Regions from separate parts of the Phyllobacterium sp. SYP-B3895 genome, predicted to be linked through region 2. Evidence: riboswitches for the same ligand, from Rfam matches in the RefSeq annotation. Region 2 holds a riboswitch; each other region holds the start of a gene.

Region 1 (9,671 bases), on a different contig from region 2:
CGGAATTGAATCGAGGCTGGCTAGAATGAACCGTGTTGCCAGCGGCAGGTTGAAGAACACGTGGGCGATCAGAATGCCAGTGAGGCCGTAGATGTTTGGTATAGTTTCAGAGCCGGACTGCGCGAGCAGCGCAGCGAGAAGGCCGTTGCGTCCGTAAATGCTGGTGATGCCGAGCACAGCGACCAGCGCAGGCAGGGCTAGGGGCAGGGCGAAAAGGCGCAAGATCATCGGTCGCCCCGGAAAATCAGGATTGGCATGGAGGGCTCGGGCCAGCGGGATGGCAAAGGCGATCGAGAGCAGCATCGAGAGGACGGCCTGCAGCAGGGTGAAGCGGGCAACCCTCCACAAATAGCTGTCGAATGCAGCAAAGCCTTCGGTGTTGCCACGCAATGCCTCGCCCAGGAGACCAAGCAAGGCTCCGCCCGCAAGCAAGGCGAGAAAGGCCAGGGCGAATGCCCCGGCCCAAGATTTGAGGGAGGTGTTGGGCTTCAATGCGTTACAGGCTCATCGACGCCAGCCACTCGTCGATCCAGGCCTTGCGGTTTTTGGCGACTTCCTCCGGCGAGAACATCAGGGTCGTTACGGGCTTCACCAGCCTGTCGAAGGCCGGATTCAGCGGCGCGCTGGTCTTTGCCGCCGGGAACATCCAGTTGTTTTCCGGGATGGCGTCCTGGAAGGCGGGCGAGGTCATGAAGGCAAGAAATTCCTTGGCCAGCGGGTTCTTCGCACCCGTCGTGGTCTGGCCCGCGACTTCAACCTGCAGATAGTGGCCTTCAGCGAACGACGCCGCCTTGTAGCGCTCGGTCTTCTCGGCGATCTCATGATAGGCAGGAGATGTCGTATAGGAGAGGACAAGCGGCGCTTCACCCTTGGTAAAGAGGCCGTATGCTTCCGACCAGCCGGGCGTAACGGTCAAGACGCGGTTCTTGAGCTTGGCCCAAGCTTCCCCCGCGTTGTCGCCATAGACCGATTTTACCCACAGGAGCAGTCCGAGGCCCGGCGTCGAAGTACGCGGGTCCTCGATGACGATCTTCTGTTTCGGATCGCCTTCGACGAGGTCCTTGAGGCTCGCCGGAGGGGTCGTCAGCTTCTCCGTGTCATAAATGACGGCAAAGTAGCCATAGTCGAAGGGCACGAAAATATCGTCCTTGTAGCCACCCGGAATTGCTACGGCATTCGTATCGATGCCGTGCGGTGCGAAGAGGCCGGTCGCTGCCGCTTCATAGGTGAGGTTCGTATCAAGACCGAGAACAATGTCCGCCTTCGTTGCGGCGCCTTCGAGCTTCAACCGGTTGAGAAGGGCAACGCCGTCGGTCACGGCAACGAAGTCGACAGTGCAACCGCACTGTTTTTCGAAAGCCTCCTTTACCTTGGGTCCGGGGCCCCACTCGGCGGTGAAACTTTCATAAGTATAGACGGTAAGCTTGCCTTCGGCATTGGCACCCGCCGGGAAAGCGAGTGCCAGCCCACTGATCATGAGCGCAAATTTCAATAATGTTATTAGCGGCCGCATCGGCGCCTCCTTAGCTTGGTGTTCAAAAGGATTGGTGCGCCGGCTGTGATGCCGCGTCTAATCCCTCCGCCGGTACAAACCGGATCAGGTTCCGCGGGTTGGCAGGTGTTTCACCTTGTGCCTCTCAGCCTGTCATTTCTGGCAGGCACCCCGTTAGAGCGTTGCAAAGATTAAAGAAAAACATTGGTCGGCGCAAGCCGATTGCCCGTCTTGCGTGTGGTTGCGATCGCAATGCCGGCGGCCGGTTAATCCGCGCTGATTAACCCGGATTTGTGTGAAGCCATGCGCCCGCGAATCTGCTAGATTTCCCTTCAGAACAATAAGAAGACTAAGGGGGCAGAAATGTTCGAACTCACGGATGGGGCCATGCTGGTGGTCATCGCCATCGCCACGGCAATCGGGGCCTACATATTCTACGGTATCTCGCTGGTGCAGCTTACAGGGTTTTAGCGTTCGCACGCGTGCCTTTGCCCGGCAGCTTCATGTCACGCTGAACGACGCTATGCGGCGAGGGTGCCGCATGCTATGGCCGCGTCATGAGCAAGTTTGTCATTCTTCTCGGCGGAACCGTCAACGCCAATGATCGCCTCAGGGACCTCGTCGCCGGTGCCCGCGTCCTCGCGGCCGATGGCGGCATAGCCCATGCCGAAGCCCTCGGTCTCGAACCCGAGCTTTGGCTCGGCGATTTCGATTCGACGTCGCCTGAATTGGACCGGCGTTATGCGCATGTTCCCCGCTCGGTTTTCCCGGCTGCAAAGGATATGACGGACGGCGAGCTGGCGCTCAACGAGGCCTATCGGCTCGGCGCAACCGAGGTCATTCTGTGCGGGGCGTTCGGCGGTTCGCGCACAGATCACACGCTCCTGCATCTCACCATGGCGACGGCCCATGCGGCCGAGGGCCGCAGGATAATCCTCTCCAGCGGTGATGAAGAAGCGCATCCGCTGGTTGCAGGTTCCTACAGGTTCGATTTCCCCGAAGATACGCTCTTCAGCATTGTTGCATTTTCGCCATTGCACGGGCTTTTTATCGAAGGCGCGCGCTGGCCGCTGCAAAATATGGAACTTTCTTTCGGTTCATCGCTTACTGTCTCGAATTCGGTACGCGGAACTCTCCGGGTATCGCTCGATTCAGGTAAGGCAATCCTGATTGCTGCCTTGCAACCGGCGTCCGGCTTGTAAAAAAAAGCACTAGATGCAATTGTTGCAGGACAGCATTGGGGACGCAAGCTGTTGAAATTTGGTTCTAACAACGGGAGAGGTCTTCCATGTTGAAAAGTTTGTCCACGATTGCAGTCGCCGGACTCCTGGCGTTTTCGGCCGCCGGGTGCACCACGTCTGATCAGCGCGTCGCCGGCTATGGCGTCGGCGGTGCGGCATTGGGTGCATTGGCTGGTGGTGCAATCAACGGTGGCAAGGGCGCCCTTGCAGGTGCCGCAATCGGCGGTGCCGGCGGTGCTTTGGTTGGCGCTGCCACCAATAACAACAATAGCAATCGTTATTGCACATACGAGAATCGTTATGGCCAGCGTTATCAGGCTCCGTGCCGGTAATCGGTTAGTTCTTGCATAAGAGCAGGCCGGGATTTTCCCGGCCTGTTTTTATTTTGGGCCAGGGTGGAATAGCGCAGCAACGCTACTGATCGTAGGTGAGCCTGGTAGTCGACAGACCTTCCACCGCAGTCATACAACCCATGCCATCATCCTCGGGCTTGACCCAAGGACCCACTATTACGTGGCCAGCGATCAAGGCTAAAGTCGATCCTCGGGGCAGGAGCCCAAGGACGTCGACGGAGGGGCTCCGCCATAATTTGTTGGTAAGCGCGACGGAAAACTTTCTTCTGCCTTATTGGCACAGCAGGGTCCGCCGCATCTGTTTTGGACATGAAAGGATTTGTCATGAAGTTACGTCTGACCGCGATTGCGGTATCCGCGCTGCTGGCCGTCTCTGTTGCCGGTTGCGCAACGAGCGAGCAAAACGTACGTGGAGGGACGGGCGCCCTGATTGGCGGTGGCCTGGGCGCGATTGCCGGCCAGGCGCTGGGGCATGACACGAAGAGCACGGTGGTTGGCGCAGCAGGCGGTGCCTTGCTCGGTGCCGCAATCGGTACCGTGACGACGCCGCAAGGCCAGACGCAGAACCTCTGCCGCTACCAGCGGCGTGACGGCTCGATCTATACCGCGCCTTGCGAAGGCAATGGCGGCGGCGCCTATGGCGGCAGCGGATACTGATTTTCAACGCACAGTCCAACGACAGGCCGGAAAATTCCGGCCTGTTTTATTTGACAGAGGCACGTTTCTCGCCGAAAAGGCCATGCGCCCGGCCACTCCCGGTCTGCCTGTACCGCTGGATTTGATTTCTTCATGGCCCCACCACTGCTTCGTCTCGACCAGATTGCGCTGACATTCGGCGGCACGCCGCTCCTGATCGATGCTGCGCTCTCCGTCAGCGAAGGTGATCGCATTGCCCTGGTCGGTCGCAATGGTTCGGGCAAATCGACGCTGTTAAAAATCGCGGCCGGCTTCATTGCGCCGACCGATGGCGAAGTGTTCAAGCATCCGGGCGTGACTGTTCGCTATCTCGCGCAGGCGCCGGACATGGATGGCTTTGCAAATGTCCACGACTATGTGGAAGCCGGGCTCGGACCCGCCGACGACCACTACCGCGTCGGCTATCTGCTGGAACATCTGGGGCTTACCGGCGAAGAAAAGCCGGACAATCTCTCGGGCGGCGAGGCGCGCAGGGCGGCGCTTGCCAAGGTGCTCGCGCCGCAGCCGGATATCCTGCTTCTCGACGAGCCGACGAACCATCTCGACCTGACGACGATCGAATGGCTGGAAGGCGAACTGCGCCAGATGCGCTCGGCGCTCGTGGTCATTTCGCATGACCGGCGCTTTCTCGAAAACGTAAGCCGTGCGACCGTCTGGCTCGATCGCGGCGTTACCAGACGGCTCGAACAGGGTTTCGCCGGTTTTGAGGAATGGCGCGACAAGATCCTCGAAGAAGAGGAGCGCGACCTTCACAAGCTCGGGCGCCAGATCGTGCGTGAAGAACATTGGCTGCGTTATGGCGTCACCGCGCGGCGCAAGCGCAACATGCGCCGCCTTGGCGAATTGCAGACCATGCGCAGCGAATTCCGCAATCACCGGCGTGCGCAGGGAACGGCTGTCCTGAAGGCCAGCGACGCAAGGGAATCGGGCAAGCTCGTCATCGAAGCCGAGCATTTGTCCAAGGCCTACGGCGATAATGTCCTGGTCGATGATTTTTCGACACGGATCCAGCGCGGCGATTGCGTCGGTTTCGTTGGGCCGAATGGTGCCGGCAAGACCACGCTTCTCTCCATGCTCACCGGCCAGCTCGCATCCGACAGCGGCACGCTGAAACTTGGCACCAATCTTGAAATCGCGGTGCTCGACCAGAGGCGCGACAGCCTCAATCTCGAACAGACGCTATCCGACTATCTGACGGACGGGCGCGGCGAGAACGTTATCGTCAATGGCGAGCAACGCCATGTCGCTTCCTACATGAAGGACTTCCTATTCCAGCCGGAGCAATTGCGCACGCCGATCCGCGAACTTTCCGGCGGCGAGCGGGCGCGGCTGATGCTGGCGCGCGTTCTTGCCCGACCCGCAAATCTCCTTGTTCTGGACGAGCCGACCAACGATCTCGACATGGAGACGCTCGATCTGCTGCAGGAACTGGTCGCGGGCTTTCCGGGCACCGTGCTGCTTGTCAGCCACGATCGCGATTTTCTCGACCGTACGGTGACCTCGGTGATCGCGCCGGAGGGCAATGGACGCTGGCTCGAGTATGCCGGCGGCTACACGGACATGCTGGCGCAGCGCAAGGAAGCGCTGGCGACACGCAAGGAAATAAAGGGCGCGAAGGCGTCCGCCGCGACGAGTGAGCCAGGAAAGGCGGCGCCGGCGCGAGAGGAAAAGCGCAAGCTTTCCTACAAGCAGAAATTCGCGCTCGAAACGCTGCCGGCAAAGATCGAGACGCTGCATGCGGAAATCGCCGCGCTCGAAAAGAAACTCGCCGATCCGGAGCTTTTCGCAAAGAATGCCGGTCTCTTCAACAAGACCGTCGACGATATCGCCAAGAAGCGGCATAGCCTCGAAGCGCATGAGCATGAATGGCTCGAACTCGAAATGCTGCGCGAAGAGATCGAAGGCTGAAATCATTTAGTCCAAGGTAGGGGTTGCCCCCGACGCGCTCCTGCAAGAGACGGCGCTGGAGCGCGTGGTTCAAAGCCTGTCGTTCATGAATGCGCAGAACGTCAATTTCATTGCCGGGACGAGCTTTTTCGCAAGGCTGCTGCGAAAGCATGTCGCTTTTTTCATCGATCATAATCCTGCGGAGATTCAACGCGCCCAGTCGAGCGGCCAACACGCGCTCGCCGGCGTGATACAGCTTGCGATCCTGGCAATCCTGCCGGGGTTGATCCGCATTACGCTGACCATGGTTACGCTCGGCGCAACGATCAACTGGGAAATTGCCGCGATTGTGTTCGGCTACGGTGCGTTCTTCATAGCCGCTACCTACTTTTCCAACAAATGGGAACGGCCGCATCTCGATGTAGCCATTGAAACGAGCCAGGAAAATGCGCGCTTTGTCGGCAATTCCGTCAATTCGATGGAAACGCTGCGCTATTTCGGAAGCGCGAACTGGGTAGGAGAGCGCTTTGCGGAAAATGCGCGCACGGTTCGCGAGAAGTGGCGAAAATACGTAAATATCGAAATTGGCTTCGCCTGCGTCCATGGAACGGCGCTGGCGCTTCAACTGGTAATCGCCTTCGCAATCCTGCTTCCGCGCTATCGGGCAGGCGACCTCTCGGTTGGCGATGTCGTATTGTTCAACATGCTGTTGTTGCAGCTCAATCAACCGTTCGAAATGATCGGCTATGCCATCGACGATCTGGTGAAATCCTATTCCGAGTTCTTGCCCTTCGCACGGATGTGGATGGCGCCGGAAGAGCCTGAACCCAGCGCAAACGATGTCTTCACACTGGTCAAGGGAACCTTGTGTTTCGACAAGGTCGCTTTCAGCCACCGTAAGTCCAAGGACTGAAAGACATCAGTTTTTGCGTCGAACGCGGACGGGTGACCTTCATTACCGGCGAAACCGGTGCGGGCAAATCGACCCTGTTCAAGCTGGCCCTGAAATCGCTGGAGCCGCAATCAGGGCGCATTACGGCGGACGGGATCGATCTCAAGACCATTGCACGCTCCGACTGGTTCAAGGCGATCGGCGTCGTGTCGCAGGAAATCATGCTCCTGCACGACACGATCGAGGCGAATATCGTGCTCGGCCGGCCGCTCGACCGCGAGCTGCTTCTCAAGGCGGCCGCCAACGCTGCCATCGACGATTTCATCGCACAGCTTCCCGAAGGTTTCGCGACGGTTGTCGGGGAGCGCGGCTTGAAACTCTCAGGCGGGGAGCGCCAGCGTATCGCCATTGCCCGTGCGCTCTACGCCAATCCGAGGATGCTTCTGCTCGACGAGGCGAGTTCCGCCCTCGACGAGGGCACCGAGGCCGATATCATGCAAGGGCTGCGCCGTTTGAAAGACGAGGTTACCATCATCGCCATTACCCATCGGAAAACTGTCATTCGCCCGGAAGACCGGGTTATCCGGCTCGCCGATGGCTGTGCCTTTGTCGTAACGATGTGCTAGTTTGGCTTGGGCGAAAGCTTGGTCGTCAGCGTCTCGATGCGGTTCGTTACTTCCGAAAGCACGCCGGTGATTGCCGCATCGTTCTTGTCGGCGCGCATCAGGGCCTCGTCGCGGCTCTTGCGCAGGGCCTCGGCCTCGTTGTCGAGCCCCTTCACCCGCATCTGCAACTCGTTGAACTCGTCCATTACCATGATGCCGGCCATGACCGTGAGGCGCAGGTCGCCGATCTCGCCAAACGAGGATTTAAGGTGAGTGACATATTGATCGAAACGCTCGGCGAGGCCGGTCAGGTGCTGTTCCTGGCCTTCGTCGCAGGCCATGCGGTAGGCCTTGCCATCGATCGTTACGGTAACAGTGGCCATGGCGTAAGCTCCCTTCAGCCCTTCAGCGGTCCAGAACGGTGCGGATGGATTCCATCGCGGCGACGAGACGGCGCGAAACTTCCTTGTTTGCTGCCTCCAGACGCTCCGCGCGTCCTTCGGAAGCATCGAGTTCCTGGGCGAGCTTGCGCCGGTCCATGTTCATGCGCTGGACTTCTTCTTCGGCCTCGGCGAAATCGCCCTCGTGCTCCAATCGCATGTCCACCGCATCCTCGAGCGCGGCCAAAGCTTTTCCCAATCGTTCAAGGACCTGTTTGAGGGTGGCCTCCGATGCCATTTTCGCTTCCCCTTATGTGTCGACCTTTTCGCGAATCGCAAAAAAGAAGAACAGCTTATGGACTGGAGTCTAGAGGTTGCATGAACGTTGCGTCAATCAATCCGCGCTGTCATGATTAAGTCATGCACTGATAATCGAATGACGCGCGGGATTACCGGCGATCAAATTTTGTCGCAAACCGTGACAAATCACCGGATTTGGGGCAATCGGACCGGCCAATAATGCCCGGTCTGGGGCTGGTTTTGTTGACTCCCTGATGACACCTGCTATGTGTCGCGTGCCTTTTGGATATTGTCTGACCGGCTTCCAGAAACGGCATCTCCTTTCCTCCACGAAAGACGGTAACCATGACCAATTCTGAAAAATCCAACCAAATGGCCAATGCAATCCGCTTCCTGTCGGCGGAGGCCGTTGAAAAGGCCAATTCGGGCCATCCCGGCCTTCCCATGGGCGCAGCCGACATTGCGACCGTCCTTTTCACCAAGTTCCTCAAGTTCGATCCGAAAGCGCCGCAATGGCCGGACCGTGACCGTTTCGTCCTCTCCGCGGGCCACGGCTCGATGCTGCTCTATTCGCTTCTCTACCTGACCGGGTACGAGGACATGACGATCGAGGAGATCAAGAATTTCCGCCAGCTCGGCTCGCGCACAGCCGGCCATCCGGAATATGGTCACGCCTCGGGCATCGAGACGACGACCGGGCCGCTCGGCCAGGGTCTTGGCAATTCGGTTGGCATGGCGCTTTCCGAGCGCATCATGAACGCGCATTTCGGCAATGATCTTGTTAATCACCACACCTATGTCATCGCCGGTGACGGCTGCCTCATGGAAGGCATCAGCCAGGAGGCGATCGCACTTGCCGGTCACCTGAAGCTCAACAAGCTCATCGTTTTCTGGGATCACAACAATATTTCCATTGATGGCCCCGTTTCGCTTGCCGACAACACCGACCAGCGCGCGCGCTTTGAAGCGTCGGGCTGGCATACGCTCGAAGTCGACGGTCACGACCAGGCGGCGATCGCCGCTGCCATCGAGGATGCGCACAAGTCCGACAAGCCGACGATGATCGCCTGCCGCACGACGATTGGCTTCGGTGCGCCGACAAAGGCCGGCACCAACAAGGTGCATGGCTCGCCGCTCGGCGCGGAAGAGCTCGCCGGTGCAAAAAAGGCGCTCGGCTGGACCGCCGAGCCCTTCGTCGTGCCCGCGGACATTCTGGAGGCATGGCGCGCTGCGGGTCAGCGTTCTTTGAAGGAGCATGCTTCCTGGAGCAACCGTCTCGCCTCCGTTGACGCCGGCATGCGCGCGGAATTCGAACGGCGCGTTGCGGGCGACCTGCCTGCTGGCTTCGAGGCCGCAATCATCGCCTACAAGAAAAAGCTTTCGGAAGAAAAGCCGAAGGTTGCCACGCGCAAGGCATCCGAGATGGCGCTTGAAGTCATCAATGGCATTGTTCCGGAAACGATCGGCGGGTCCGCCGATCTGACCGGTTCCAACAATACCAAGACGACGCAGACGAAGAACATCACCCCGGAAGATTACGGCCAGCGCTATGTCCATTACGGCATCCGCGAGCACGGCATGGCGGCTGCGATGAATGGCATCGCGCTGCATGCCGGCCTTATTCCCTATTCCGGCACTTTCCTCACGTTCTCCGACTACGCGCGCGGCGCGATGCGCCTTTCCTGCGTGATGGGTATCCGCGTCATCTATGTCATGACGCACGACTCGATCGGCCTTGGCGAAGACGGCCCGACGCATCAGCCGGTCGAGCACCTCGCTGCCCTGCGCGCCATCCCCAACAACTACGTCTTCCGCCCGGCGGACG
Region 2 (9,671 bases):
AACCAGCCGATCATTGCCGCGCCGATGCCCGAGGTGATGTGATCGTAGCCGGGTGCGATATCTGTCGTCAGCGGTCCTAGCGTATAGAATGGAGCCTCGCCGCAAACCGCGAGCTGCTTGTCCATGTTCTCCTTGATCTTGTGCATCGGCACGTGGCCGGGCCCTTCGATCATCACCTGACAATCCTTGGCCCAGGCGATCCGGGTAAGTTCGCCGAGCGTCTCGAGTTCGGCAAATTGCGCCGCATCGTTGGCATCGGCGATCGACCCAGGCCGCAGCCCGTCGCCCAGGGAGAAGGAGACATCATAGGCGCGGCAAATATCGCAGATTTCCGCGAAATGCTCGTAAAGGAAGCTTTCCCTGTGGTGATGCAGGCACCACTTCGCCATGATCGAACCGCCGCGCGAGACAATGCCGGTCACCCGGTTGACGGTGAGCGGGATGTAATGAAGCCGCACCCCGGCATGGATGGTGAAATAGTCGACGCCCTGTTCCGCCTGTTCGATCAGCGTGTCGCGAAAAATCTCCCAGCTCAGATCCTCAGCGATACCGCCCACCTTTTCCAGCGCCTGATAGAGCGGCACCGTGCCGATCGGCACTGGCGCGTTGCGGATGATCCACTCGCGAATATTGTGAATATTGCGCCCGGTCGAAAGGTCCATGACCGTATCCGCGCCCCAGCGCGTCGCCCAGACCATTTTCTCGACCTCCTCGGCCATCGAAGAGGTGACGGCGGAATTGCCGATATTGGCATTGATCTTGACGAGGAAATTGCGGCCGATGATCATCGGCTCGAGTTCCGGGTGGTTGATATTGGCCGGGATGATCGCCCTGCCTCGCGCGATCTCGTCGCGCACGAATTCGGGCGTCACATAGTCCGGTATCGCTGCTCCGAAGGATTGGCCGTCGCGCACCAACGCGTTCCTCGCCGCCTCGCGCCCAAGGTTTTCGCGAATCGCGACAAACTCCATCTCCGGCGTAACGATCCCTGCCCGCGCATAGGCGAGTTGGGTAACCGCACGGCCGTCCCTGGATCGGCGTGGCCTGCTGAGGCCGGAGAAAGCCGGCGTCAGGCGTTCGCCGGTCGCAAAGCCATTATCGGCGGGGAGAACGTGGCGGCCGTCATAAACAATCGTGTCGCCCCTCGCCTCAAGCCAGGCCTCCCGCATGCGTGGCAGGCCCTGCGCAATATCGATCGTCACGAGCGGATCGCTATAGGGGCCGGACGCATCATAGACGGTGATATTGGGCTCGCCCGCCGTTGGATGCACGGCAACTTCGCGCATCGGTACGCGCAAATCCGCATATATGCGCCCGGTCTTGTAGACCTTCGTCGATGCCGGGAGTGCGCCGGTCGAAACGATTGGAGTAATTGCGGTCATCATCAGGTTCCTTTGCTCCGCGAACGCTCAAAAACGCCCGCCAGTTCAAATTGCCCGCATGCCATTATGGCCATGCAGGCGCGAAACCCAGTTCTGTGCCGGAAGGATGAAAGGCTTGTGCGAACTACAACAGGAGATCCCTGGCCCGCGCAGACTTTTGCACCGTCCCTACGCCAGTATGAACTGGATCAGGTTCAACGGGTCACTGCGCTTGCCGATGGCCAGCAGTATCTCAGCCCCTTGTCGGGACCCCCCTGGTGAATGTCTCTAAGAGACCCGCCTGCAACGCTGTTGTCAAGCGGGTCAATACGTCAGATCAAGCGCGCAGCGGCTTCAGGGCCTCTGCCCACTTGGCAAGCTCCGCCAGCATTGTCGCCGCGCTGCCCGTCATCGATTCGGTAGGCTGGAAGACGCCTTCATCATCGATGAACTGCTGATACGAATGCACGGCAACGCCATCGGGAATCGGCATCATGCGCAAGCCCGCAACCAGCCCTTTTACCGACTCGACCGAACGCAAGCCGCCGGATACGCCGCCATAGCTGACAAATCCGGCCGGTTTGTAATTCCACTCCTTGGACAGGTAAATCAAAGCGTTGATGAGCGATGGCGGAGCAAAATAATCATATTCCGGCGTGACGAACACGGTTGCGTCTGCCGCATCGACGAGGCTGCTCCAACGCTTGGTATGAGCCTTTTCATATTTCTGCATGCGGGGATGATGCGGTTCATCAAGGAGAGGCAGATTGATCTCGGCAAGGTCGATCAGCGCGGTTTCGAACCGGGCATCCAAGCTGGCAAATTCATGAAACCACTTTGCGACTGCCGGGCCGCCACGACCGGGGCGTGTGCTGGCAATGATAATGTTGAGCTTGAGCGCCATATGCTTGTCTCCATGATGCATGACTGAATGCCCGCATGAATAGGCAGGCTGTGGGGCCGCGCAAGGAGGCACTTTCTGGAAACCGCCCAAGTGATGATCCCTGCCGACCATACAGGGCCAGGAAAAAACGAAACCCGCCCCGGCAAGGCCGTGCGGGTTTTCTCGCTTTAAAAAATGACCGGACGGGCCGGTCACCGACTATCGGTTGAAATCGCCACCGCTATTGCCATTCGGACGCGGCGGGCGTTCCTTCTTCTTCGGCCCTGGCAGGAGGCCTTCGCGCTGTGCCTGCTTGCGCGCTGCCTTGCGGGCGCGGCTGACGGCTTCAGCTTTTTCACGGACACGGCGCTCGGACGGCTTTTCGAATGCCTGGCGCGCCTTCATTTCGCGGAAGAGTCCCTCCCGCTGCATCTTTTTCTTCAGGACCCGGAGGGCCTGTTCAACATTGTTGTCTCGAACGAGTACTTGCAATCGTTTTCCTTACCCATGCTTGCCTCGTCTTGCGCAATAGCAATTGGCTACAATCAGACAAGCGTTTGAAGAATTGCCCCTGTGGCAATCCGGAGAAGCGCGGACTTTATGCATTTCCGCGCCAAAAATCCAGCCTGCCCGAGCAATTTACTCGGGCTTTGCTGCAAAGAAACCGCCTTTTGCGGCAGGATGGTGACAACCGCTTCAAGAATGGCGCACATTGAGGTGCGCCAAAGCGAATCAGAGAGCGGCGGTGATGATGATCTCGACCTTGTATTCGGGCGTTGCGAGCTTGGCTTCGCCGGTCGCGCGCGCGGGCGTATTGGCCGGATCGACCCAGCTATCCCATACGGCGTTCATCTCGCTGAAGTCCTTCATGTCGTCGAGCCAGATAATGGCCTGGAGCAGCTTCGACTTGTCGGTGCCGGCCTCCTTGAGCAGGCGATCGACGGCCGCAAGCACATCCTTGGTCTGCTCGGTAACGCTCTTGCCCGGGCCACCGACCTGGCCGGCAAGATATACCGTGTTGCCATGGATAACGGCCTGGCTCATGCGTGGACCAACTTCAATACGACGGATGCTCATGGGAAGTCTCCTCTAGCGTTTGCCGGCAGGTTGAGCCTGCCTCGCGTACATGAAAAAAGGGCCATGCGGCCCTTTTTTCGAAAGAATGGTGGGCACAGTAGGGATCGAACCTACGACCCGCTGATTAAGAGTCAGCTGCTCTACCAACTGAGCTATGTGCCCGTCAGCCGCTGTGACGACCGAAAGTGAGGGCTCTATAACGGGGCATTTCCTGCCTGTCCAGCCCTTCTTGAAAACTTTATGACGGCCGCGCACAGGAACAGCGCAAGGCAGCATATCAAGCAAAAAGACGGCCCTCCGCGATCTTGACCGCCGAACCGCCAATACGCGCGCTAAGGAGCTTCTCCTCGGCAATATCCAGCTCCAGTTGCAGGCGCGACGGCCTGCCCATCTCGTGGCCCTGTTCGATCGAGAGCCGCAGCACTCCGTCAAGCGGCCTGTCGAAGGCGTGGATGGCGCCGGCAAAGGCCGCCGTCGCCGAGCCTGTCGCGGGATCCTCGTAGGTGCCGTCATCGCTGACGAACATGCGCGAATGGAAATGGCTGTCGTGCAGGATAGTTTCGCGGCAATAGCAGTAGACCGGCAACTGGCGATGCCCGATGGTCGGGGCAACATCCTTCATGGCCGTCTGGTTGATGCGGATGCGGCCGGCCGATTCGAGACCGTGGACCGGGACCATCATGAATGGCACGCCCGCGTCCCAGATGCTCGGCACATGATTTTCGAAGCCGATCTCCCGCGGTTCGAGCCGCAGCGCGTTGGCAATTGCGATCCTGTCGTAATTGTAGGGTATCTGCACGGGAAGCTTCGGCAGGTCGAACTCCGCAAAGGCACCGCTCGCGGTAAGCCGGACGCCGCAGCGGACCGGGCCAACCTGCTCCTCAAGAATGATCAGTGCGTCCTGGTCCTCCTCGACGGCGCCAAAGCGTCGTTGCGCCAGTGAAATCGCCGTGCCGACGGTCGGATGACCGGCGAACGGCATCTCATAGTCCGGTGTGAAGATACGCGCCCAGGCCGTATGTGCCGGATTCTTGGCCGCAAGCACGAACACCGTTTCGGAAAGGTTGAACTCCCGCGCAATCTTCTGCATTGCCTCGCTGTCGAGCCCATCGGTATCGTGGACGATAGCCAAGGGATTTCCCGCCAGTACCTTGTCCGTAAAGACGTCGTAAACTTCGTAGTTCCGGCCAGCCATTTGCGTTTCTCCCCGCGTGAATGCCGCAGAAATTAGTGGATGGTCCCGCTCATTCAAGCCAAAGCTTGTGACGGTTACATTCTGGACGGGTCCGAGACCCGAAAGCTTACGCTCTTGTGGCGCAAGCTCAAGACCGGCCGAAGTGCCAGTCTGCAAAGGCGCGGAATGTCGGAGGAGTCGCCTCGCGCATTGCACCGGCGCCGGAAATCGCAACGATGTCATCGAGTTCCGGATCGTTTTCCGAGGCAATGTGCGCGCGGATGCGATCGAGAATGGTCGCGGCGGTCAGATCGAAATAGTGGCGGCGGAACAGCGCAATGCTGCGGTTTACGGTTACGAGATACAGGGCATCGTCCCTGCTTGCCGCCCGCGAAAGATCAATGCCGGTTTCCTCTTCGACTTCACGCATCATATTGCCGTCGATATCGATATGGTCGCCGACGACATCGTCCTCGTCGAAGGATCCGGCTGGAAAATAGATGCGGCCCGCGGCCGACGTCGAAGGCGCCATGCGGCCGGCGATCAACCTGTTGTCGCTGGAAACGATGACGCCCACGCCAAAAATGTGCAAGGGCTTTTCGACGGAAGCATTGCCCTTCCAGTGCATCATCGTTGCAAAGCGCGTGCGGTGATATCGCGCGCGGAAATCGCCACCCGCAACCGATGCCTCCTCCGCCATGAAGAACGGACCATTGAACAAGGCAGGGTTGTCGGCAGTCGCGCGCGACCAGTTTGCCGCAATATTCGCGCTGTTCTGCAATTCATAGGTCAGAGGTGCGCCGTCGATGCGCACGGTCGCGCTCTTCAGCGGAATGACGACGCCTTCCGGAATATCCAGCATTGTTCAAACCATATCGAGAGTGACTGCCACCGGGCAATGATCACTGGCCTTGGGCCGGTCCCAGCCAGTGCGTGGAAAGCGATCGACCTCCTGGCCGGGCGGAAAGATTGTCCGGTGCGGCTGGCCGTTGCGGATGATGTCGGGGAGAACCTTGCCGTTGGAACGGGCAAGCTCCGGCGAGGCCAGGATATAGTCGAGTTGGCAAAGATGCCGTTCCTGCGGGCCGCGCGTATGATAAAGCGTCCAGCGGTCCATGATCGGCCGCCTCTCCACCAGATTTTCGCAGAACCCGCCCTCGAGCAGGACGTCGACACAGCTGACCGGGTCGTTGACGGGGGCAAACGTATAGCCGCTCATGGAATCGCCGCCGATCACCACCCGCTCGCGATAATCGTTGAAATCGCCGCAAATCACCCAATGCTTGTCCGCCGGGCCGCCACTTGCCGCAAACTTTTCGCTGATGATGCGCCGCACGGCCTTCGCCTCTGCGAGGCGGACCGGCATGGTCGATGTTCGCCCGTCGAGACCATTGCGCGGCGAGCCCATCGATTTGAAATGGCAGACGAAGAGGCTGAGCGGCTTGCCGGCGATGCGCACATCGATCTCCAGGCAGTCGCGCTTGAAAATGCGCTCATTGGCGGTGATCCCAACAAGGCCGAGCTGCGGATCGTAAAGCCCGAAATCGTCATAGGTCACATGCGCGTGGCTGGTCATGGAAACGAATTCGATCGGCTCACCATGGCGCGTCTGGTCGCGCAGGAGCACGGCGACATCGATGCCGCGGCTGTCATTGCCTTCGACCATGTATTTGTGGCGGTAGCCCTCGCCCACCATTTTGAACAGGTAGCCGAACTCGAAAGCATTCAGCGCGCCGATATTGTCGACTTCCTGCAGGCACAATATGTCGGCATGGGTTTCGGCAATCGCCAGCGCCGTCAATTGGCGCGTATCGTCCGCATGGGCAATGGCGCGGGCCTGTTCGAGCTGCCTGAACTGCGCCTCGTCCTGAATCTGAAAGAGCTGGAGCGAACGATCCATGTTGAGATTGTTACGGAACCCGGAAAAATCGAACCGGCTCATCAGGTTCTCGACATTGAAGGTAGCGATGCGGACGGGCATGCGGAGGGGTCCAGGTTGAAACCATTCGGTACAAAGCAACGTTGCTTTTCAGGAACCTAATCGGGTTCGGCGATGACCACCAGTGGCTATCGTGGCGCTTCGCTCCTATATTGTTGTGCGAATGGAAAGACCGGACAAATGAAAAACCTCCCAATTGCCCTCGCCATCTGCCTCGCCGCGACGACCTCGATGAGCGTCGCATCGGCACAGGAAGTGCAGACCTATCGCCCGGCGCCGCGTGGCCTCGACGTCATCCCGCGCCAGCCGATCATCCTCAAGAATGGTTCGCCTGCGAATATTGCCTCGCCTGATTGTACGGGTTCGTCGCGCTGCTACGATTTTCGCGTTCGCCGTCCGGTCGGGCCGTCCGGACCGAGCCAGGTCGAACGCTGCCGCGCGCGTTACCAGTCGTACCGCCCTTCCGACAACACGTTCCAGCCGTATAATGCACCACGGCGGCAATGTGATCTGTAATTGCAGAGCGCGAAAAGGCCGGCGGATCGCTCCGCCGGCCTTCCTGCTTCAGACGATAATGTCTTAGTTCTTGGCCTTGTCGACCAGCTTGTTCTTGCCGATCCACGGCATCATGCCGCGCAGCTTTTCGCCGACTTCCTCGATCTGGTGGGCGTCGTTCATGCGGCGGATGCCCTTGAAGCGCGATGCGCCGGCCTTGTATTCCTGCATCCAGTCGGACGTGAACTTGCCGGTCTGGATATCTTTCAGAACACGCTTCATCTCGGCCTTGGTCTCGGCGGTGATGATGCGCGGACCTGAGACATATTCGCCCCATTCGGCCGTATTCGAGATCGAATAGTTCATGTTGGCGATGCCGCCTTCGTAGATAAGGTCGACGATCAGCTTCACTTCGTGCAGGCACTCGAAATAGGCCATTTCCGGCGCATAGCCAGCCTCGACCAGCGTTTCAAAGCCGGCGCGGATCAGTTCGACCAGACCGCCGCACAGAACGACCTGCTCGCCGAAGAGGTCGGTTTCGCACTCTTCGCGGAAATTGGTCTCGATGACGCCGGAACGCCCGCCGCCAACGCCGCAAGCATAGGAAAGCGCGAGATCATGCGCATTGCCGGAAGCATCCTGATGGATGGCGATGAGGCAGGGAACGCCGCCGCCCTTCTGGTATTCGCCGCGTACCGTGTGGCCCGGGCCCTTCGGGGCGATCATGACCACGTCGACGCTCTTCTTCGGCTCGATAAGGCCGAAATGCACGTTGAGGCCGTGCGCGAAGGCGATCGCAGCGCCGTCGCGGATGTTGTCAGCGATATGTTCCTTGTAGATGTCGGCCTGCAGTTCGTCCGGCGTTGCCATCATCATCAGATCGGCCCATTTGGCAGCCTCGGCAACGCTGACGACCTGGAAGCCGTCAGCCTCGGCCTTCTTGGCGGTGGCGGAGCCAGGGCGAAGCGCAATGCGCACGTCCTTGGCGCCGGAGTCCTTGAGGTTCAGCGCATGGGCGCGGCCCTGCGAACCATAGCCAATAATGGCAACCTTCTTCGACTTAATGAGGTTGATGTCCGCATCGCGGTCATAATATACGCGCATCGATTTATTCCTTCCCTTGGTTAGGATTGGTGGCCGTTCCCGGCCTGGTTGGTGTTAATTCCGTAAAGAGCCAGAAACTGCTGTGTCGCTCGCCTTGCGTCACGGTCGATCGCCGTCTCGTTCAATCCGAGCCGGTCGCCAAGCAGCAACCGGATTTGCACGTCCCGGACGACAAGTCCGAAGAAAGTGCGAAACGCCTCGTCCGTTTCCTGAAATTGCAAAAGGCCGGTCTCCCGCCCGAGCTGCAGCAAGGGCTTCAAGCGCCGCGCCATGGCGAACGGGCCGTTTTCGAGCACGATCGCGCCAAGATCGTGCTTGTCGCTGCCGGCATGACCAACGGCGACCCGGTTGAGCGCGACCGAAATATTGCCCGACAACACACGCAGCCAATCGGCAGCGAAGCCTTCGAGCCCCGCGGTCAGCGAGGCAAGATTGAAAGCCTCTGGATCGACCGGCACGCCCCTCACCTTCAGGGCCTGCCATTGCACCGTTGCGGTCAAGAGACCGTCGCGGTCGCCGAACCACTTGTAGAGGCTTTCCTTCGAGCAACTGGCACGGCGCGCAACGCTTGTCATCGTAAGCGTGTCGCCGGCCTCAACGAGAAGCGCGAGCGCCGCATCGAGCACGTCCTTCTGACGCTCGGTCAATCCGCTTTCGCTGACATCGACTGTGGGGTGCACGCGTTAACTCCCTGCCGTACCGTACCGTACGTTACGGCCGGGTTTCTAATACGATGCAGGGCATTTGGCAAGCGCGATGGCGCAAATATTTTTCGATACAGAATGAATTGGCATGGCGTTGGCGGCCGGGGCTTGACACCGGCCGGATGCGGCCTCGAGCATGTCCTAACTAAACAGGGAATGCTCTAAATATTCACCTGCGTACCGATTTCGACGACGCGCCCGGTCGGGATCTGGAAATACTCCGTCGCGTCGCTTGCGGTGCGAGCGAGCGCAATAAACAGCCGATCCTGCCAGCGCGGCATTTCGGACCGCGCCGAAGCTTTCAGCGAACGCCGCGACAGGAAGAAGGACGTCGTCATGATGTCGAACTTCCAGCCCTGCTTGCGGCAGATGGCGAGGGTGCGGGGAATATTGGGGCGTTCCATGTAGCCGAAGGTCAGGGTCACCCGCATGAACAGGTCGTTGATCGGTTCGATCCGTACGCGCTCGCTCTTCTTTACCAGCGGCGTCGGCGCGGTGATGACCGTGAGTATGACATTGTTCTGGTGCAGGACCTTGTAGTGCTTGAGGCTGTGCATCAGTGCCGTCGGCGTGCTTTTTGGATCGCCGGTGAGGAAGACGGCCGTACCCGGAACCAGCGTCGGCGGGTTCTCGGCCATCTTGCGCGAGATCAGATCAAGCGGCACTTCGCCCTTGCGCGTCTTTTCGAAGAGCTGGCGGCTGCCGCGCACCCAGGTGAACATGACGAGGATGATCAGGAAGGCGACGACGAGCGAAGCCCAGCCGCCATCGACGACCTTGATCAGATTGGCGCTGACGAAGGTCAGATCGATGATAAGGAAGGAAAGCGTCAGGCAGATTGCGACCCAAAGACGCCACTTCCAGATGCGGAGCATGACGATGAACAGCAGGGTCGTCGTGACCAGCATGTTGCCGGTGACGGCAATGCCATAGG
Region 3 (9,671 bases), on a different contig from region 2:
ACGCGCGCGAAAATGCCGATACCCCACTTTCCGATATGATCCGCCACATCGATTACATGGTGAACCGCATGGGCATCGATTGCGTGGCGCTTGGCTCCGATTTTGACGGCGCCAAGATCCCCGGCGAGATCGGGGACGCGAGCGGCAACCAGAACCTCGTTGCTGCCCTGCGCGATGCCGGCTACGCAGGCGAGGATCTGGCCAAGATATGCCGAGACAACTGGCTGCGCGTGCTGCGTTCCGCCTGGCATGAAGAACAATAACAAGACGACATCGCTCTAGAACAGGGAACTGACCAATGCTGATGAACAAGATCGACTCCAAATTTCGCCTTCTGCTCGGGGGCGCTGCACTTTCCGCGATCCTGGTGTCCGGCGTGCCGGCATTTGCCGCAACGCCCGCCGATACGCTTGTCGAAGCCTTTGCCATCGACGACGTGATCACACTCGATCCGGCTGAAGCGTTCGAGCTCACCACCGGCGAAATCAATGGCAATACCTATGACAAGCTCGTTCGGCTCGACATCAACGACCCTTCGAAGATCGTCGCTGATATTGCCGCAAGCTGGACAGTATCCGATGATGGCCTGACCTATACGTTCAAGATCAAGCCGGATCTGAAATTTGCCTCGGGCAATCCGATCACCGCCGAAGATGTCGCCTGGTCGTTCGAGCGTGCAGTCAAGCTCGACAAGAGCCCGGCGTTTATCCTTACGCAGTTTGGCCTGAAGCCAGACAATATCACGGAAAAAGCCAAGGCAACCGACCCGTCGACCTTCGTGTTCACGGTCGATCAGGCCTATGCACCGAGCTTCGTCCTCAACTGTCTGACGGCCACGGTCGCTTCGGTGGTGGACAAGAAGCTCGTCTCCGAACATGTCGTCAACGACGATTTCGGCTATGCCTGGTTGAAGACCGCATACGCTGGTTCCGGCCCGATGAAGATTCGCGACTGGCGCGCCAATGAAATCATCGTCCTCGAGCGCAATGACAATTATTACGGTACCAAGGCGCCCCTGAACCGCGTCATTTATCGTCACGTCAAGGAGAGCGCCGCGCAGCGCCTGCTGCTCGAAAAGGGTGATATCGACGTTGCTCGCAACCTCGAGCCGAACGATCTCGAACAGGTCGTCAAGAACGGCGAGATCACCACGACGAGCGCCCCGAAGGGCACGATCTATTACTTCAGCCTTAACCAGAAGAACCCGAACCTCGCCAAGCCGGAAGTGCTCGAAGCCCTGAAATATCTCGTCGATTACGATGCAATCGGCGAAAAGCTGATCAAGGGGATCGGTGAGATTCACCAGACCTTCCTGCCCAAGGGCATTCTCGGCGAACTCGACGAAAACCCCTACAAGCTCGACGTCGCCAAGGCCAAGGGGCTTCTGGAAAAGGCCGGGTTGAAGGATGGTTTCTCCTTCACGATGGATGTACGCAACAACCAGCCGGTGACGGGCATCGCCGAGTCCATTCAGCAGACCATGGCGCAGGCCGGCGTAAAGATGGAGATCATACCTGGTGACGGTAAGCAGACGCTTACAAAGTATCGCGCTCGTACCCACGACTCTTATATCGGTCAGTGGGGCGTCGATTACTGGGATCCGAATTCGAACGCCGACACCTTCACCAACAACCCGAACAATTCGGATGAAGGCACCAACAAGACCCTCGCATGGCGCAATGCCTGGGATGTGCCGGATCTGACCAAGGAGACCAAAGCTGCCCTGCTCGAACGCGACAATGCCAAGCGCGCCGCCATGTACCAGGATCTGCAGAAGAAGGTGCTGGCGACCAGCCCGTTCGTCCTGATCTTCCAGCAGACGGAAGTCTCGGCCCTGCGCTCGAACCTCAAAGGCTTCAAGCTCGGACCGTCGTTCGATACCAACTACGTCTTCAACGTATCAAAGTGATCGGGCCCCAAGGGCTGATGCAATGAGCAGTACCGACACACAAATGGAGTCCAGGCGTTCCGGCGCCTGGGCTGGTAATTTTCTCTGGGCAGTCGGACGTTTCCTGCTGATCGGAGTCATCACGTTTTTGGGCCTCCTTGCGGTCACGTTCTTCATCGGGCGGGTAATACCGATCGACCCGGCGCTGGCAATCGTCGGCGACCGTGCGCCCGCCCATGTGGTGGAACGGGTGCGGGAGGAGCTCGGGTTGAACCTGCCGCTCTATGAGCAGTTCTTTCTCTACATAAAGGGCATATTGCAGGGCAATTTCGGCAATTCTGTCCTGACGACCAACCCCGTCATGACCGATATCAGGCGGGTTTTTCCGGCAACGATGGAACTTGCAACAATGGGCACGCTCATCGGTGCTTGTATCGGTGTTCCGCTCGGCGTACTCGCCGCCGTCAAGCGTGGTAGCCTGATTGACCAGTTCGTCCGCATCATTGGCCTGATCGGCTATTCCGTACCGATCTTCTGGCTCGGCCTTCTCGCATTGCTGGTTTTCTATGCCAAGCTTGGCTGGACCTCGGGTCCCGGCCGCATCGACGTGGTTTATGAATATACCTTCACGCCCATTACCGGCTTCTATCTGCTCGATGCGGTCATCCAGGGCAATTGGGAAGCGTTCCGCAACATCTTCAGTTTCATCATCCTGCCGGCATCCTTGCTCGGCTATTTTTCGCTAGCCTATATCAGCCGCATGACCCGCAGCTTCATGCTGAATGAACTCGAGCAGGAATACATTGTTGCCGCACGCGCAAAAGGCCTTTCCGAAACGCGCATCATCTGGGGCCACGCCCTGCGCAATGCCGCCGTTCCGCTCGTCACCGTCATTGCGCTTTCTTATGCCGGCCTGCTCGAAGGCTCTGTCCTCACCGAGACCGTTTTCTCATGGCCGGGGCTCGGCATGTATATCACCAACTCGCTGCAGAACGCCGACATGAATGCGGTGCTCGGCGGAACCATCGTCATCGGCACGGTCTTCGTTGCCATCAATCTTCTGTCCGATCTGCTTTATCGGGCCCTCGACCCACGGACGCGCGCACGATGACAGAGGCAATCAACACGTCGCGGCCCCTTACGCGCCGCGAATGGCTGATGAGCGACCGCCCGCAATCGCGGACGCAGGCGCGACTTGGCCGCGCCTATCTCGTCTGGAGCCGTTTCGCCAGCAACCGCCTTGCGGTTGTCGGGCTCGCCATCATCATCGCCCTGCTGCTGGTTGCTGCCTTCGCGCCGCTGCTGGCGCCGCATTCTCCCGTTGCCGGCGATCTGCGCAACGCCCGCCTGCTGCCACCCGGCGGTGACTATCTGCTTGGTACCGACGATCAGGGCCGCGATATCCTCTCAAGGCTCATCTATGGCTCGCGCCTGACGCTTTATGTAGTAATCCTCGTCGCGATCATAGCGGCGCCAATCGGGCTGCTCGTCGGTACGATCGCCGGTTACGCCGGCGGTTGGGTCGATGCCGTGTTGATGCGCATCACCGATATTTTCCTTGCCTTCCCCAAGCTCATCCTCGCCCTGGCGTTCGTCGCTGCCCTCGGGCCGGGCATTGAGAATGCCGTTATCGCCATAGCGATAACCTCGTGGCCGCCCTATGCGCGCATTGCCCGCGCCGAGACGCTGACGGTGCGCAACTCCGATTACATCGCCGCCGTCCGGCTGATGGGCGCATCGCCGACGCGCATCGTGCTCCGGCACATCATGCCGCTCTGCCTGTCGTCGCTTATCGTCCGTGTGACGCTCGACATGGCAGGTATCATCCTGACCGCTGCTGGCCTCGGCTTTCTTGGGCTTGGCGCACAGCCGCCCTTGCCCGAATGGGGTGCCATGATCGCATCGGGAAGGCGTTTCATCATGGACCAATGGTGGGTCGCCGCCATGCCGGGCTTTGCCATCCTCATCGTCAGCCTTGGTTTCAATCTTCTTGGCGACGGGCTGCGCGACGCGCTTGATCCGCGAGGCAACAACCAATGAGCACGATGCTGACGGTTGACGACCTCCGCGTCACGTTTCCGACCCGCACGGGTGCCGTCGACGCGGTGCGTGGCGTGTCCTTCACGCTTGGGCGCGAACGCCTCGGCATTGTCGGTGAATCGGGCTCCGGCAAGTCGCAGACCGGCCGCGCCATCATGGGCCTCACTCCTCCGCATGCAACCATCACCGCAAAGACCCTGAACTTCGACGGCATCGAGCTGCTGGAGACGTCCGTCAAGGAACGGCGGGCGCTGCGCGGCAATCGCATCTCCATGATCCTGCAGGATCCGAAATATTCGCTCAATCCGGTCATGAGCATTGGCAGGCAAATCGTCGAAACGCTCCGGACCCACGAGAGGGTCAGCAAGCGCGAGGCGCGCCGACGCGCGCTCGATATGCTGGCCGCCGTCCAGATACGTGATCCCGAGCGCGTCTACGATCTTCATCCGCACGAAGTATCGGGCGGCATGGGGCAACGCGCGATGATCGCCATGATGCTGATCACCGGACCGGAACTGCTGATTGCGGACGAGCCGACCTCCGCGCTCGATGTTACGGTCCAGCTCGACGTGCTGGGCATTCTCGACAATCTGGTCCGCGACAGGGGCATGGGCCTCATTTTCATCTCGCACGATCTGCGGCTGGTTTCTTCGTTCTGCGACAGGGTCATCGTCATGTATGCCGGCCGCATCGTCGAAGAAATTGCCGCGACGGATCTGCGCAATGCCAAGCACCCCTATACGCAGGGACTGCTGAACTGCATGCCCGAAATAGGTGCTGACCGGCATCCACTGCCGACGCTCGACCGCAAACCGGAGTGGGCAGCATGACGCCGGCGCTGAAGATCGACAATCTCGAAGTGACGTTCAATCGCTTTCGCGCGCTACGCGGCGTCAGCCTCGAGGTGGTGCCCGGCGAGTCCTTCGGTCTCGTCGGCGAATCCGGTTCGGGCAAATCGACGCTGCTGCGCGCCGTGGCGGGTCTGGCACCCGTGACCGCGGGGACGATCGAGGTCAATGGCAATTTGCTCGGCGCATCGCGCACAAAGGCCTTTTACCGCGAAGTGCAAATGGTGTTCCAGGATCCTTACGGTTCGCTGCATCCGCGCCAGACCGTGGACCGATTGCTCCTTGAGCCGCTCGCCGTGCATGGGTTCGGCGATATCGAGCGGCGCATCTTGCGGGCGCTTGACGAGGTCGGGCTCGGTTCCAGTTTTCGCTTCCGCTACTCGCACCAGCTGTCAGGCGGCCAGCGCCAGCGTGTCGCCATCGCCCGCGCCCTGATTCTCGAACCATCGATCCTGTTGCTGGACGAGCCAACCTCTGCGCTCGACGCATCGGTGCAGGCGGAGGTGCTGAATCTTCTCGAACAGATCCGCCGCGACCGCAAGCTGACATTCGTCATGGTCAGCCATGATCTCGCAGTCGTAACGCACATGTGCGATCGGCTCATGGTAATGCAACATGGCGCTGAGGTCGAACGGCTCACCGCGTCGGAACTTGCCCGGCGCCATGTAACGCAGGACTACACGCGCAACCTCCTTGTTGCGAGCCAGGGTTTTGTCCGCCCTGTCGTTCAAAACGCCTAATGCAGCTTCATCGAACATTTACCATTTGCAGACGCATTTCTTCACCGACGCCCGTTCCAGGGCAGATCGTGAAAATCTGAACGAATTTCATAAGCCGTCATTTACGCCGGACAACTGATGGTTGCGCTCATCGACTGGAGTGGGGCCATGAACTATCTACGTCAATTCATAAAAGACCGCCGCGGCGCAACCGCGATCACATTCGGTTTGCTGCTTGTGCCGCTCCTGGGGTTTGCAGGGCTTGCCGTGGATTACAGCCGCGCCAGCAATGACCGTTCGCGGCTGCAGAATGCGGCCGACGCCGCGGCGCTTGCGGCAGCCTCGGTTTTCACCGGATCCAACAAAGCGGCCGCCGAGGCGAGGGCACGCGCCTTCCTCCAGGCAAATCTCGGCCTGCGCGCTGAAGACATCAATTTGAACTTCAGCACGGAAAATCAAAAGGTTTCCATCACGCTTGGCGGCCAGACCAGCACCCTGTTCATGCATGTTCTCAACAAGGACAACATGCCGATCAACGTCAATGCCACGGCGCTGGCGCCGTTGAAGCCGACGACGGCCAAGATCACGATCGACAAGGTTACGGGCTACTGGTTCAAGAAAGTTTCGATCATCGTCGTGCGCAATGGCAAGGACGTTGTCGTCGGCACCATCAAGTACACCGCGACCGACCATAACCTCTACAACGGTAACGGCGGCGGTAAAACAGACCCGGATATCAATGTTCCGATCACATTCGATCTCGGTGACTACACCAAGCTGTACCTCAAGATGGAAATCAAAAATGACGGTTGCGATGTCGGCTACAAGGACAAGAACGCCGGAAAATCGCGATACGTCGACTGCATTGCCACAAATGAGTCGGGCTATTCGAAATACAATTCCACGCTGAAAACCGACGATCCGAACACGGTCAACCATTTGTTCGTCGATGGCGTCCAACTGCCGGTGGGATCCAAGCCGCCGCTCGACGACCTGATGAATTGTGACAACACGCCCCACAGCCATGCGTGGGAAGACGGCGGCGGCTGGGCCAACCAGGACTTCTACTACAAGATCACGGCCGCCTGTAAATCGGTCGACGGCGAGAATGTCCGCCTGACCCACTAGGACCTGACGCGGCGCGATTGACTTTGATCTCGCGCCGCTCCATCATCGCTTCATTCCGAGGGGGGCACTGTACAGTGCTGAGATAGCGTCGAGCTGGACCCTTGAACCTGATCCGGGTCATGCCGGCGTAGGAACGGGAATTGAGCATAGTTCGCGCCTTTTCAGCTTCACCTTCGCGCATGACCGGATCTCCAAAAGCAATGGAGTCCAGAGCGTGCCATACATCCTGACATTTGAACTGCGGCGGTAGCTGCCAACCATGCGCCTTGTTTTCCGCATGGTCGCGGCGCTTGCCGCCGTCGCTGCTTGCTGGCAGGTGGCCGTCTGGCTGTTCCAGCCCCCGCGCTTCATTCTGCCCGGGCCAACTGCGGTGGTGTCGGCGCTGGTCGAACAGCGGCAATATCTTGGCGTCAACGCATCGATCACGCTCATCGAGATCTTGCTTGGACTGGCCTTCGGCGCGCTCGCCGGCATTGTCATCGCGCTGCTTGTCGCCGCCATTCCCGCCTTTCGCCATGTCGTCTGGCCGCTTCTCCTTGTCTTGCAGGCACTTCCGGTGTTTGCCATCGCGCCGCTGCTTGTCCTATGGTTCGGCTTTGGACTTGCCTCCAAGGTGGTGATGGCAAGCCTCATCATCTTCTTTCCCGTCGCATCTGCCTTCGCTGATGGCCTGCAGCGCACCAACCGCGACCTGCTGGATGCGGCTTCGCTCACGCAGGCGACGCCGCTCGCGACCTTGCTTCTCGTTCGGGTTCCGAGTGCCTTGCCCTCGCTCGGATCGGGCCTGCGCGTCGCCGCCGTCTTTGCCCCGATCGGCGCCGTGATTGGCGAATGGGTCGGCTCGTCGCGCGGGCTCGGCTTTGTCATGCTGCAAGCCAATGCCCGCATGCAGACCGAAACCATGTTCGCGGCACTGATGATCCTCGCCGCCCTCACCGTGATCCTGCGCTTTCTCGTCGACGCCCTGACCCGCCGCCTTACCCCTTGGGCGCCAGAAACATGACCATCTCCCTCATCGATGCAACAAAGGACGACTGATGTTCCGCACACGCTTATCGATCCTCGCCATATGCCTTGCACTCTGCGCCGCAACCGCGCCTGCCAGTGCCGCCGACAAGTTGACGGTTCTGCTCGAATGGTTCGTCAATCCCGACCACGCCCCTCTTGTCATCGCGCGCGAGAAGGGATTCTTTGCCGATGCCGGCCTTGATGTGAATCTGATGCCGCCAGCAGACCCGGCCGCACCGCCACGACTCGTTGCGGCAAAGCAGGCCGACGTCGCCATTCACTACCAGCCCAATCTCTATCTCGACCATGACGCCGGCCTGCCGCTGGTGCGCTTCGGGACGCTGGTGGAAACGCCACTCAACACGGTGATGACGCTGGCGGATGGTCCCATCAAAAGCCTCAAGGATTTGAAGGGCAAGAAAGTCGGCTTCTCGGTCTCCGGGTTCGAGGATGCGATGCTCGGCGCCATGCTCAAGTCCGAAGGCCATGTCCATCAAGGATGTAGAACTGATCAACGTCAATTTCGCCCTTTCGGCCTCGCTGATCGCCGGGCAGGTCGATGCGACGGTCGGAGCCTACCGCAACTTCGAACTGACCCAGATGGCCAGGAGGGTCATGGCGGCCGCGCCTTCTTCCCCGAGGAGCACGGCGTACCGGTCTATGACGAACTCATCTTCGTCACGCACCGGGATCTCGTCACCGACAATCGCCTGCCGCGCTTTCTCGGCGCTGTCGAAAAGGGGGCGATCTATCTGACCAATCACCCGGACGAGAGCTGGCAGATTTTCATCAAGGCCTATCCGGATCTCGACAATCCGCTGAACAGGCAGGCGTGGACGGACACGCTGCCACGCTTCGCCAAACGGCCGGCGGCTCTCGATCGCGGCCGCTACGAACGCCTCGGTGTCTTCCTGCACGAAGCAGGGCTGATCAAATCGATCCCCGCCGTCGGCGACCTCGCCGTCGAACTCTCCCAACCTCCGTCGCTCTAATGAAAGAGAAGATCATGTCAACAGTAGATTTCCGGCTGAATGCCATTGTCGATGTCGACGCCATCGGCGGCGAGCAAGACCTCGGTGCTCTGGCGCTTGCTGCGGCGCGTGGCGGCGCGACGATCATCCAGTATCGCGACAAGAATTCGCCAACCCGAAAGATGGTGGAACGTGCGCATACGATCCGGGCAGCGCTGCTTGGCAGCGGCGTTCCTTTCGTCGTCAACGACCGGATCGACGTGGCGCTTGCCACGGGCGCCGACGGGGTCCATGTCGGGCGCGAGGACATGCTGGTCGCCGACGTCCGTCGTCTGCTCGGCCCGGATGCGATCATCGGTTTGACGGTCAAGAACGAGGCCGATGCCGAAGCCGCCATCGCTGGCGATATCGATTATGCCTGCATCGGCGGGCTGTTCGAAACGCCGGCCAAGCACAATCCCGATGGTCCCATCGGCTTTGACGGCTATCAACGTCTGGCGCAGATCATTCGGGCGAAGAAGCCCGACATGCCGATCGGCGCTATTGCCGGCCTCGATCTCGCGCGCACCGCACCGGCCATCGAAGCCGGGGCCGATGGCATAGCGGTCATTTCGGCGATCTTCCGGCAGGTCGACCCGAAGGCTGCTGCGCAAATATTGCGCGAGGCCGTGGACAAGGCGCTCGAGGTACGGCGATGACGGCGATCGCATTGACCATCGCCGGTTCCGATAGCGGCGGCGGCGCAGGTATCCAGGCGGATCTGAAGACCTTTTCGGCACTTGGCGTCTACGGCGCGAGCGTCATCACGGCCATCACCGCCCAAAACACGAAGGGCGTGACTGCAATCGAAAATCTCTCGCCTTCGATGATAAGCGCCCAGATCGATGCCGTTCTGTCAGACATTGACGTGGCCGCGATCAAGATCGGCATGGTCTCCGCCGTAGCAGCGATCGAGAGCATCGCCAACGGCCTGCGTGGCTGGGACCGGGCGCTCGTCGTCGACCCGGTCATGGTCGCGACGTCCGGTGATCGGCTACTCGAGCCCGGAGCCATTGATGCGTTGCGGCAG

What was found. Region 2 has a riboswitch for thiamine pyrophosphate ahead of thiC (phosphomethylpyrimidine synthase ThiC). Riboswitches for the same ligand answer to the same signal wherever they lie in the genome.
Region 1: another riboswitch for thiamine pyrophosphate. It lies ahead of thiB (thiamine ABC transporter substrate binding subunit); the one in region 2 lies ahead of thiC (phosphomethylpyrimidine synthase ThiC).
Region 3: another riboswitch for thiamine pyrophosphate. It lies ahead of GF108_RS01600 (ABC transporter permease); the one in region 2 lies ahead of thiC (phosphomethylpyrimidine synthase ThiC).

What each region holds. Positions count from the first base shown of each region.
Region 1 is NZ_WJIG01000001.1:1,068,768-1,078,438, forward strand. It holds gene thiP (thiamine/thiamine pyrophosphate ABC transporter permease) at 1-492, opposite strand, end outside; gene thiB (thiamine ABC transporter substrate binding subunit) at 497-1,477, opposite strand; TPP riboswitch at 1,558-1,676, opposite strand; gene GF108_RS05135 (thiamine diphosphokinase) at 2,050-2,694, shown strand; gene GF108_RS05140 (hypothetical protein) at 2,781-3,065, shown strand; gene GF108_RS05145 (glycine zipper 2TM domain-containing protein) at 3,411-3,743, shown strand; gene GF108_RS05150 (ABC-F family ATP-binding cassette domain-containing protein) at 3,876-5,690, shown strand; gene GF108_RS22345 (ABC transporter transmembrane domain-containing protein) at 5,755-6,582, shown strand; gene GF108_RS22350 (ATP-binding cassette domain-containing protein) at 6,615-7,187, shown strand; gene GF108_RS05160 (cell division protein ZapA) at 7,184-7,549, opposite strand; gene GF108_RS05165 (DUF4164 domain-containing protein) at 7,572-7,844, opposite strand; gene tkt (transketolase) at 8,192-9,671, shown strand, end outside.
Region 2 is NZ_WJIG01000003.1:561,113-570,783, reverse strand. It holds gene thiC (phosphomethylpyrimidine synthase ThiC) at 1-1,382, opposite strand, end outside; TPP riboswitch at 1,530-1,648, opposite strand; gene GF108_RS15315 (NADPH-dependent FMN reductase) at 1,699-2,265, opposite strand; gene rpsU (30S ribosomal protein S21) at 2,464-2,736, opposite strand; gene GF108_RS15305 (RidA family protein) at 2,977-3,321, opposite strand; tRNA gene GF108_RS15300 (tRNA-Lys) at 3,408-3,483, opposite strand; gene GF108_RS15295 (PhzF family phenazine biosynthesis protein) at 3,599-4,516, opposite strand; gene GF108_RS15290 (NUDIX hydrolase) at 4,644-5,357, opposite strand; gene GF108_RS15285 (endonuclease/exonuclease/phosphatase family protein) at 5,361-6,476, opposite strand; partial or broken gene GF108_RS22480 (BA14K family protein) at 6,828-6,950, shown strand; gene ilvC (ketol-acid reductoisomerase) at 7,014-8,033, opposite strand; gene GF108_RS15270 (TetR/AcrR family transcriptional regulator) at 8,054-8,713, opposite strand; gene GF108_RS15265 (potassium transporter Kup) at 8,899-9,671, opposite strand, start outside.
Region 3 is NZ_WJIG01000001.1:318,311-327,981, reverse strand. It holds gene GF108_RS01635 (dipeptidase) at 1-263, shown strand, start outside; gene GF108_RS01630 (ABC transporter substrate-binding protein) at 299-1,909, shown strand; gene GF108_RS01625 (ABC transporter permease) at 1,932-2,999, shown strand; gene nikC (nickel transporter permease) at 2,996-3,928, shown strand; gene GF108_RS01615 (ABC transporter ATP-binding protein) at 3,925-4,758, shown strand; gene GF108_RS01610 (ABC transporter ATP-binding protein) at 4,755-5,516, shown strand; gene GF108_RS01605 (TadE/TadG family type IV pilus assembly protein) at 5,664-6,623, shown strand; TPP riboswitch at 6,672-6,774, shown strand; gene GF108_RS01600 (ABC transporter permease) at 6,883-7,626, shown strand; partial or broken gene GF108_RS01595 (ABC transporter substrate-binding protein) at 7,661-8,623, shown strand; gene thiE (thiamine phosphate synthase) at 8,638-9,300, shown strand; gene thiD (bifunctional hydroxymethylpyrimidine kinase/phosphomethylpyrimidine kinase) at 9,297-9,671, shown strand, end outside.